DNA from 2 places in the Paraburkholderia sp. BR10936 genome. Region 2 is predicted to be linked to the other one. Evidence: riboswitches for the same ligand, from Rfam matches in the RefSeq annotation. Region 2 holds a riboswitch; the other holds the start of a gene.
The links. Region 2 has a riboswitch for thiamine pyrophosphate ahead of AB4Y36_RS38870 (FAD-dependent oxidoreductase). Riboswitches for the same ligand answer to the same signal wherever they lie in the genome.
Positions count from the first base shown of each region.

Region 1: linked by a shared signal. The riboswitch ahead of thiC (phosphomethylpyrimidine synthase ThiC) and the one ahead of AB4Y36_RS38870 (FAD-dependent oxidoreductase) in region 2 are both predicted to bind thiamine pyrophosphate.

Region 1 is NZ_JBFRCM010000004.1:116,170-120,583, reverse strand. Features, by position in the region: gene AB4Y36_RS10070 (EamA family transporter) at 67-945, opposite strand; gene AB4Y36_RS10065 (GreA/GreB family elongation factor) at 1,745-2,152, shown strand; TPP riboswitch at 2,250-2,379, shown strand; gene thiC (phosphomethylpyrimidine synthase ThiC) at 2,484-4,414, shown strand, end outside.
Region 2 is NZ_JBFRCM010000037.1:3,355-7,768, forward strand. Features, by position in the region: gene AB4Y36_RS38865 (ABC transporter ATP-binding protein/permease) at 1-1,674, opposite strand, end outside; TPP riboswitch at 1,986-2,100, shown strand; gene AB4Y36_RS38870 (FAD-dependent oxidoreductase) at 2,365-3,513, shown strand; gene thiS (sulfur carrier protein ThiS) at 3,556-3,753, shown strand; gene AB4Y36_RS38880 (thiazole synthase) at 3,834-4,414, shown strand, end outside.

The DNA of each region.
Region 1 (4,414 bases), on a different contig from region 2:
ATGCGCAGCGGCCGCGCACGCAACGCGGCGCGACGACGCGAGGCGCGTCGCGAAGGTAGGATGCACTCAGGCAGTGCGGCGGCGGTCGTCGAACAGGAACGACAGACCCACGCTGCCGAGAATCAGCACGGTCGCGACAACGGTTGCGCTCGTGACCGGCTCGCCGAGCAGCAGCGCGCCGAGTGCGACGGCAACAACGGGATTCACGTACATGCAACTGCTCGCGACGAGCGGGCTGGTATGGCGGATCAGGTAGCCATAAGCGACGTAGGCCGCCATCGTGCCGATGAAAAGCAGGTAGAGAAACGCCACGAGCGGCAGGAAATGCAGCTCGCCCATGCGTTCGCCGCTGATCCACGCGACCGTCGTCGAAATGGCGCCGCCCAGGCCGATCTGCAGCGCCGTCGCGACGAAGAGATCGGTCGGCAACGTGAGCTTGCCCGCCAGATGCGCGCCGATTGCCCAGAAGAGCGCGCCGCAGAGAATCGCGAGGCTGCCGCCCGCCGAGCCGGCCGCGGCGCCGCCGTGGCTCAGGATGGCGATGCCGACGAGGCCGAGCGCGACCGCGGCCCATTCGGCCTTTGCCACGCGCCGCCCGGTGACCGCCGAGATCACGGTCGCAAAGAGCGGCACCGTGGCGACCATCACGGCCGCCTTGCCAGTGCCCACGGTACGCATGCCGTAGGCGAGCATGCCGCTCGACAGGCCCACGAGCAGCGTGCCCACCACGCCCGCGTTGCGCACTTCGAGCAGCGTTGGCATGACGGGCCGCCGGCGCATGGCGAAGACGAACAGGCCGATCCCGGCGAGCAGATTGCGCAAGCCGGAAAGCAGGAGCGGCGGGAAAGAATCGAGCGCGACTTTCACGCCGAGATACGTCGAGCCCCAAACGAAGTAGACGACGGCGAGCGAGAGCGCAACGCGCCCGGTGCGCGATTGCGGCAGCCGTACGGCACGCGCGAAACGCCATAGCGCGGCTGCGACCTGCTTGGCCCCGGCGAAAAAAGATTGAGTGTTCACGTGGAAAGGCAAACGGGGAGGCATCGTCAATTCACCGCGGCAGGTGAAAGGCAGGACCGCGGTCGCCCCGGCAGCAAGGTGGCGGGACGTGTGAAGCTCGACGGCATGGTGCAGATGCGCAAAAACGCGAAAAAAAACGGAGTACGAAGGACACCCGGGGACGGGCGAAGCGCATTATGCAACAACGCCGGGTGTTGCGGATGCTTTCAGGATGCTTTATGCGCAGCGATTCGTTGCGTGCGCGTCACAGTGTGAGCGGCGCAAGCGAGGACCGTGGATCGCGCACCATATTGCCGTGTAACGGCCGCGTTGCGCCGCGCTGGGAAGACCGTGCTAGCATGACAAAACCTTTCGCTTAACTTTCACCAACCGGATTTCATACACGCCGCTCGCCATGCTTTCGCTCGTTTCGCGTCCCGTATTCGCCTTGCCGCCGCGTCATTTGCGCGGCGCGTCGGCACGCGTACGCGCCGAGCGCGAGCGAACCGCGCTGTGGCCTCTCGACACCCGAGCGCGCGCCCTAGCTACTCTCTCCGCTCCGCTTTACGCCGCCCGGCGTCCGCACTGAACCGCCTCCCCAACCCATCGGAGCCGGTCGGTCGGGCTCCGGGCCGATCCGTTACACCGCCGTTACGCCCCGCTGCGGCCCGCGCCCGATTGCGCGAGTTCGCTCCCAGCCCTCGCCGTTACCTCGAATCTTTTCTGGATCGCAAGGAAGACTGCCATGTCGAAGAAAATCCGTTACTTCACCGAACTCGATGTCGCCCGCCTCGAAAAATGCGCCGCCGAACCCGGCGCCGCGCCCGCGCGCCAGGCCATGCTCGACGAACTCCTCGAACACGCCGTGATCGTGGAATCGCGCGACATGGCCGCCAACGTCGTGACGATGAACTCGCAGGTCACGCTCGTGGACGAGCGTAACGGCGCATCCCTCACGTACACCGTCGTCTATCCGCATGAGGCGAACGTCGACGCCGGGCGCCTGAACGTGTTCTCACCCGCGGGTCTCGCGCTCCTCGGCGCGAAACGCGGCAACGCCGTGCGCTTCACGACGCCGGGCGGCGCGGTCGAAACGCTGAAGATCGAGCGCATCCTGTTTCAGCCGGAAGCTTCGAAGGATTTCACGCTGTAAGCTCGGCCCATACTACACATCGCGACACCCCGCGCCTGGCACATCGCGCGCGAGATGGCACTTGCCAGATCGTCGCAGCGCGGTGTATCGTTTGGCCTTGCTTACGCGGGGGTCCTGCGTCATGCGCCGCATCGAACGAAAGTCGTGCAGCGTATTTCGCGGGTGAGAAATACCCTTTGAACCTGATCTGGATAATGCCAGCGCAGGGAAGCGTCCGGACTTCGCAACATCGCTCAGCGCCTCACCTCATCACAGCGAAGTCCGTCCACGTTCCGTCTCGTCTCCTGCTAAGCCGCTGTTCCCACTTTGCTTTGCATGGAGAGAGAGACGCATGAACGCGAATCCGAAGTTCATTTCCGCCAACGCGCACGTCGACGAAGCCGCGATCGCGCCGCTGCCCAATTCCCGCAAGATCTACGTGACCGGTTCGCAGCCCGATATCCGCGTGCCGATGCGCGAGATCACGCAGGCGGATACGCCCACGGGCTTCGGCGGCGAGAAGAATCCGCCGATCTACGTCTACGACACCTCGGGTCCGTACACCGACCCTGAAGCGAAGATCGACATTCGTGAGGGCCTGCCTGCGCTGCGTCAGGGCTGGATCGAAAAGCGCGGCGACACCGAAGCGCTGCCGGGCCTCTCCTCCGAATACGGCCGCGAGCGCGCCGCCGACCCCGCGACTGCCGAACTGCGCTTCCCCGGCCTGCACCGCACGCCGCGCCGCGCGAAGGCCGGCAAGAACGTCACGCAGATGCACTACGCGCGTCAGGGCATCATCACGCCGGAGATGGAATACATCGCGATTCGCGAGAACCAGCGCCGCGCCGAGTATCTGGAAAGCCTCAAGGCGAGTGGCCCGAACGGCGCGAAGCTCGCGGCGATGATGGGCCGCCAGCATCCGGGCCAGGCGTTCGGCGCAGCCGCTTTCGGCGAGAACGCGCTCAAGGCAATCACGCCCGAGTTCGTGCGCGACGAAATCGCGCGCGGCCGCGCGATCATTCCGGCGAACATCAACCACCCGGAAAGCGAGCCGATGATCATCGGCCGCAACTTCCTCGTGAAGATCAACGCGAACATCGGCAATTCGGCGGTCACTTCGTCGATCGGCGAAGAAGTCGACAAGATGACGTGGGCGATCCGCTGGGGCGGCGACACGGTCATGGACCTCTCGACCGGCAAGCACATCCACGAAACGCGCGAGTGGATCATCCGCAACTCGCCGGTGCCGATCGGCACGGTGCCGATCTACCAGGCGCTCGAAAAGGTCAACGGCAAAGCCGAAGACCTCACGTGGGAAATGTTCCGCGACACGCTCATCGAGCAGGCCGAACAGGGCGTGGACTACTTCACGATTCACGCGGGCGTGCGTCTGCAATACGTGCCGCTCACCGCGAACCGCATGACGGGCATCGTCTCGCGCGGCGGGTCGATCATGGCCAAGTGGTGTCTCGCACATCACAAGGAGTCCTTCATTTATGAGCATTTCGAAGAGATCTGCGAAATCATGAAGGCATACGACGTGAGCTTCTCGCTCGGCGACGGCCTGCGTCCCGGCTCGATCTACGACGCCAATGACGAAGCGCAACTCGGCGAACTGAAGACGCTTGGCGAGCTCACGCAGATCGCGTGGAAGCACGACGTGCAGGTGATGATCGAAGGCCCGGGCCACGTGCCGATGCAGCTCATCAAGGAGAACATGGATCTCCAGCTCGACTGGTGCAAGGAAGCGCCCTTCTACACGCTCGGGCCGCTCACCACCGACATCGCGCCGGGCTACGACCATATCACCTCGGGCATCGGCGCTGCGATGATTGGCTGGTTCGGCACGGCCATGCTCTGCTATGTGACGCCGAAGGAACACCTGGGCCTGCCCAACAAGGACGACGTGAAGGAAGGCATCATCACGTACAAGCTCGCGGCGCATGCGGCCGATCTCGCGAAGGGTCACCCAGGCGCGCAGGTGCGCGACAACGCACTGTCGAAGGCGCGCTTCGAGTTCCGCTGGGAAGACCAGTTCAACCTCGGCCTCGATCCGGACAAGGCGCGCGAGTTCCACGACGAAACGCTGCCGAAGGACTCGGCCAAGGTCGCGCACTTCTGCTCGATGTGCGGCCCGCACTTCTGCTCGATGAAGATCACCCAGGACGTGCGCGACTTCGCGGCCAGGCAAGGCGTGAGCGACGACGAGGCCCTCAAGAAGGGCATGGAAGTGAAGGCGGTCGAGTTCATCAAGCAAGGCGCCGAAATCTATCAGCGCCAGTA
Region 2 (4,414 bases):
GCTCACGATCGCTGCCTTGGGCAGACGTTCCATGAACAGCTTGTAGAGACGGCTTTCGTTGTCGGGATCGAGCGCGCTCGTCGCTTCGTCGAGGAACAGATAGTCGGGCTTGTGCAGCAGCACGCGCGCGCCCGCAAGGCGTTGCTGCTCGCCCGGCGAGAGCACGCGCGTCCAGTGCGCCGATTCGCCGAGACGATCCACGTACTCTTCGAGGCGGCAGGCGCGCAGCGCTTCGCGGCAATCTTCGTCGCTGTAGTCGTCGGCGGGCGACGGGTAGGTGAGCGCTGCCTTGAGCGTGCCGATGGGCAGATAGCTCTGCTGCGGGATGAACATCATGCGCGCATCGACAGGGGCGTCGATCGAGCCTTCGCCGAAGGGCCAGAGGCCCGCGAGCGCGCGCATCAGCGTGCTCTTGCCTGCGCCCGAGGGGCCGCGCACGAGCCAGCGCGAGCCCGGCTTGATGGCGATGTCGCGCACTTCCGAGAGCGGCGTGCCGTTGGGCAGCGAGAGCTTGAGATGCTCGGTGGCGAGCTCGTTGTTGTCGATGAAGTGCAGGTTGATGCCGCCGTGCTCGGTGGCGGGCGAGACCGATTCCTTCAGACGCGGCGAGTGCACCACACGCACGAATTCGCGCAGACGATTCACGGTAGCGCGCCATTCGACCAGCGTGGAGTAACTGTTGATGAACCACGAGAACGAGTCGCTCACGGTGCCGAACGCCTGCGAGATCTGCATCAGCACGCCGAACGTGAAGGCGCCCGCGAAGTAGCGCGGCGCGGCCACCACGAGCGGGAAGATGATGGCGATCTGGCCGTAGAAGCTCAGCACGAAGGTGAGGCGCTTCGTGTATTTCATCACGCGCCACCAGTTGTCCTTGATGTGCGCGAAGAGGCCCTGCGCGTTGCTGCGCTCGGTGTCCATGCCGTCGTAGAGGGCGATCTGCTCGGCGTTTTCGCGCAGGCGGATCAGGCCGAAGCGGAAGTCCGCTTCTACCTTTTGTTGCTGGTAGTTGATCGACACGAGCGGGTGGCCGACCTTCTGGATCACGAGCGAGCCGAACACGGCATAGAGCGCCGCGGCCCACACCATGTAGCCCGGAATCGCGAGCGGCTGCCCGCCCAGCGTGACGGTGAGCGCGCCCGCGAGCGTCCACAGGATCGTGATGAACGAGATGAGCGTGACGACCGTCGAGAGCAGGTCGAGCGTGAGCGAGAGCGTGGTCGTGGCGAACGACTGGAGGTCGTCGCTGATCCGCTGGTCGGGGTTGTCGGCGAGGCGGTCGCGCTCGATGCGGTAGAACGCGCCCTTGCCGAGCCACTCGTTCAGGAACCGCGTGGTGAGCCACTGACGCCAGCGAAAGCCGAGCATCTGGCGCAGATAGCGGCCATACACCGCGAGGATGATGAAGCCGAACGCCAGTTCGGTGAAGGTCATCAACAGCGGCGGGAAGCGCTTGACGTCCTTGGCCTGCAACGCGTTGTAGAACTCCGCGCTCCAGCCGTTCAGGCGCACGTTGATCCACACGACGAGCAGGTTCATCACGATGATCGCGACGAGCAGGCCCCAGGCGATCCAGCGTTCCTCGGAGACCCAGTAGGGCTTGATCAGGCTCCACGCGGTGATCTTCTGATGCTCGTTCTGATCGGGCGTGGCGCGGGCAGGTTGGTTGGTCATGTGCGTCCTGAAGGTGTGGCGGCCCGCTGGGGGCATGCGCCGCGCGCCGCACGGCGGCAGCGTTGCAGCGATTTTTGCAGCGATTCTGTCGTCGGGCGCTTAAGTGAGTCTTAACGGGCCACAGGCGGAGCCAAAACCGGCGCGAGGCGTGGAGACAAAAGCGCACGCTGGCGCCGCCGTAGCGTGGCGCTCATTGTCTCACCGCGCGGGCTCGCGAGGCGAAAGAGGCGGGTTCAGGGCATTGTGCCAGACCACGCCCCCCGGTTCCGCCGAGGTTTGCGGGCCGCGCGCGTTTTGTGGTCTAATCGTCGTTGACGAAACAGGGGTGCTTCACCGGTATGCCGGGCATGCCGCCAGTGAGGCTGAGAGAAACCCTTTGCACCCGATCCGGGTAATACCGGCGCGGGAAGTTTCCAGAAAGTCTTACCGGAGCGCCCAGCCTGGGTTTTGAAAAGGCGGGGGCGCCAGGATTCCCGCCGGGCTGCGCTTTGGGCGCCTGGGTTCGTATACGCATTCCGTATCGGGCCGTCTGCGCCGCATAGCCTCCACGGTCGGCCTTGCCAGCCGGTTTCGTCCTTGGGTACGTCTGCTGCTGCCGTACGGAAAGGATACGATGACCGCCTATTCTCTTTGTTCCCCGATTCTTATCGCGTTCGCCTTGCCGTTCGCCTTGCGTGACGGAGCGTCGTCATGAGCCGCGCCCGCAACCCTGACGTGGGCAGCGTGCCCGACTTCGCCGTGCTCGGCGGCGGCCTGAGCGGCCGGCTCGTCGCATGGCGTCTGGCCGGCGAGGGCCATCGCGTCGCGCTTTACGAGCGCGGCGGCCCCGAAGGCGGCGAAGCCGCAGCCTGGGTCGCGGCGGCCATGCTCGCGCCGCTCGCGGAGGCTGCCGTCGCCGAAATGCTCATTACCGAGCTGGGCGTCGCATCGCTCGAAACCTGGCCGCGCATTCTGGCCGAGTTGCCGGAGCCCGTGTTCTTCCAGCGCAACGGCACGCTCGTGGTCTGGCATAGCGCCGATCGCACCGAAGCGCCGCTCTTCGAGCGACGCGTGCGCGCCAACGCGCCGCGTTCTCTCGCCGATGCCAACTTCGTCGCGCTCGCCGGTGCGCAGCTCGACGCCGCCGAACCGGCGCTCGCGGGGCGCTTCGCGCGCGGCTGGCTGCTCGAAGGCGAGGGCCAGCTCGACAATCGCCAGGCCCTGGCCGCTCTGGCGGCGGGGCTCGCTGCGCGCGGCGTGGAAACCCACTGGCACACCACGGTCGACGAGGCCAATCGGCCGCCCGCGCGCGTGACGATCGATTGCCGCGGGCTGGGCGCCAAACCTGCGCTGTCGGGGTTGCGCGGCATTCGCGGCGAAGTCGCGCGCGTGCACGCGCCGGGCATCACGCTCACGCGCCCGGTGCGGCTCCTGCATCCGCGCTATCCGCTCTATATCGCGCCCAAGGAACACGATGTCTTCGTGATCGGCGCGACCGAGATCGAAGGCGAGGACCGCTCGCCGGTGAGCGTGCGCTCGGCGCTCGAACTGCTGAGCGCGGCGTTCGCGGTGCATCCGGCGTTCGGCGAGGCGCGCATCCTCGAGTTGAACACGCAGTGCCGCCCGACGCTGCCCGACCACCGCCCGGCGCTCATCTGGGACGGCAAGACCACGCTGCGTGTGAACGGTCTCTATCGGCACGGCTTCATGATCGCGCCGGAAGTCGCCGACGAAGCCGCGCGCTTCGCCCAGGCGCTGCTCGATGCCCGTGTGAGCGATGCCGATTCCTTCGAGTCGCTGCGCCGCGCGTCGCGATGGGGTGACATGCTGCACGCGCAGGGCGCGCACGAGCCGGCCTGACGCTTCACCAGAAATAATCCGCAGTTTGAGAACGTATTTGCCATGGACATTCATATCAACCAGAAGCCGATCACGCTGCCCGAAGGCGCGACTGTCGCCGATGCGCTCACCGCATTCGGCGCGCGTCCGCCGTTCGCCGTCGCGCTGAACGGCGATTTCGTGGCGCGTACCCAGCATGGCGCGCGCTCGCTCCAGGCGGGCGACCGCCTCGACGTCGTGAGCCCCGTGGCCGGCGGCTGAGCCTCGCTCGCCCAGGCCACCGGTCGCGCGCATCGCATACACGGCGAGCGCGTTCACGACACCGCCAAGGATTCCAACCCATGACCACCACAACCACTGCCGACGCGCTCACGCTCTACGGCGAAACCTTAGCGAGCCGCGTGCTGCTCGGCACGTCGCGCTATCCGTCGCTGCAATCGCTCGCCGACTCCATGGCTGCCGCGCACCCCGGCATGATCACCGTCGCGCTGCGCCGCCAGATGAACGAGGGCACCGCCGAGGCCGGCTTCTTCGATCTGCTCAAGCGCCACGGCGTGCCGCTCCTGCCGAACACGGCCGGCTGCCTCACCGTCAACGAGGCGGTGACGACGGCGCACATGGCGCGCGAAGTCTTCGAAACCGACTGGATCAAGCTCGAACTGATCGGCGACGACTACACGCTGCAGCCCGACCCGGTCGGCCTGATCGAGGCCGCGTCGCGCCTCGTGAAGGACGGCTTCAAGGTGCTGCCGTATTGCACCGAGGACCTCGTGATCGGCCGGCGTCTGCTCGACGCCGGCTGCGAGGCGCTCATGCCGTGGGGCGCGCCGATCGGCACCGGCAAGGGCGTGATCAACCCCTACGGCTTGCGCGTGCTGCGCGAGCGCTTGCCCGATGTGCCGCTCATCGTCGATGCGGGCCT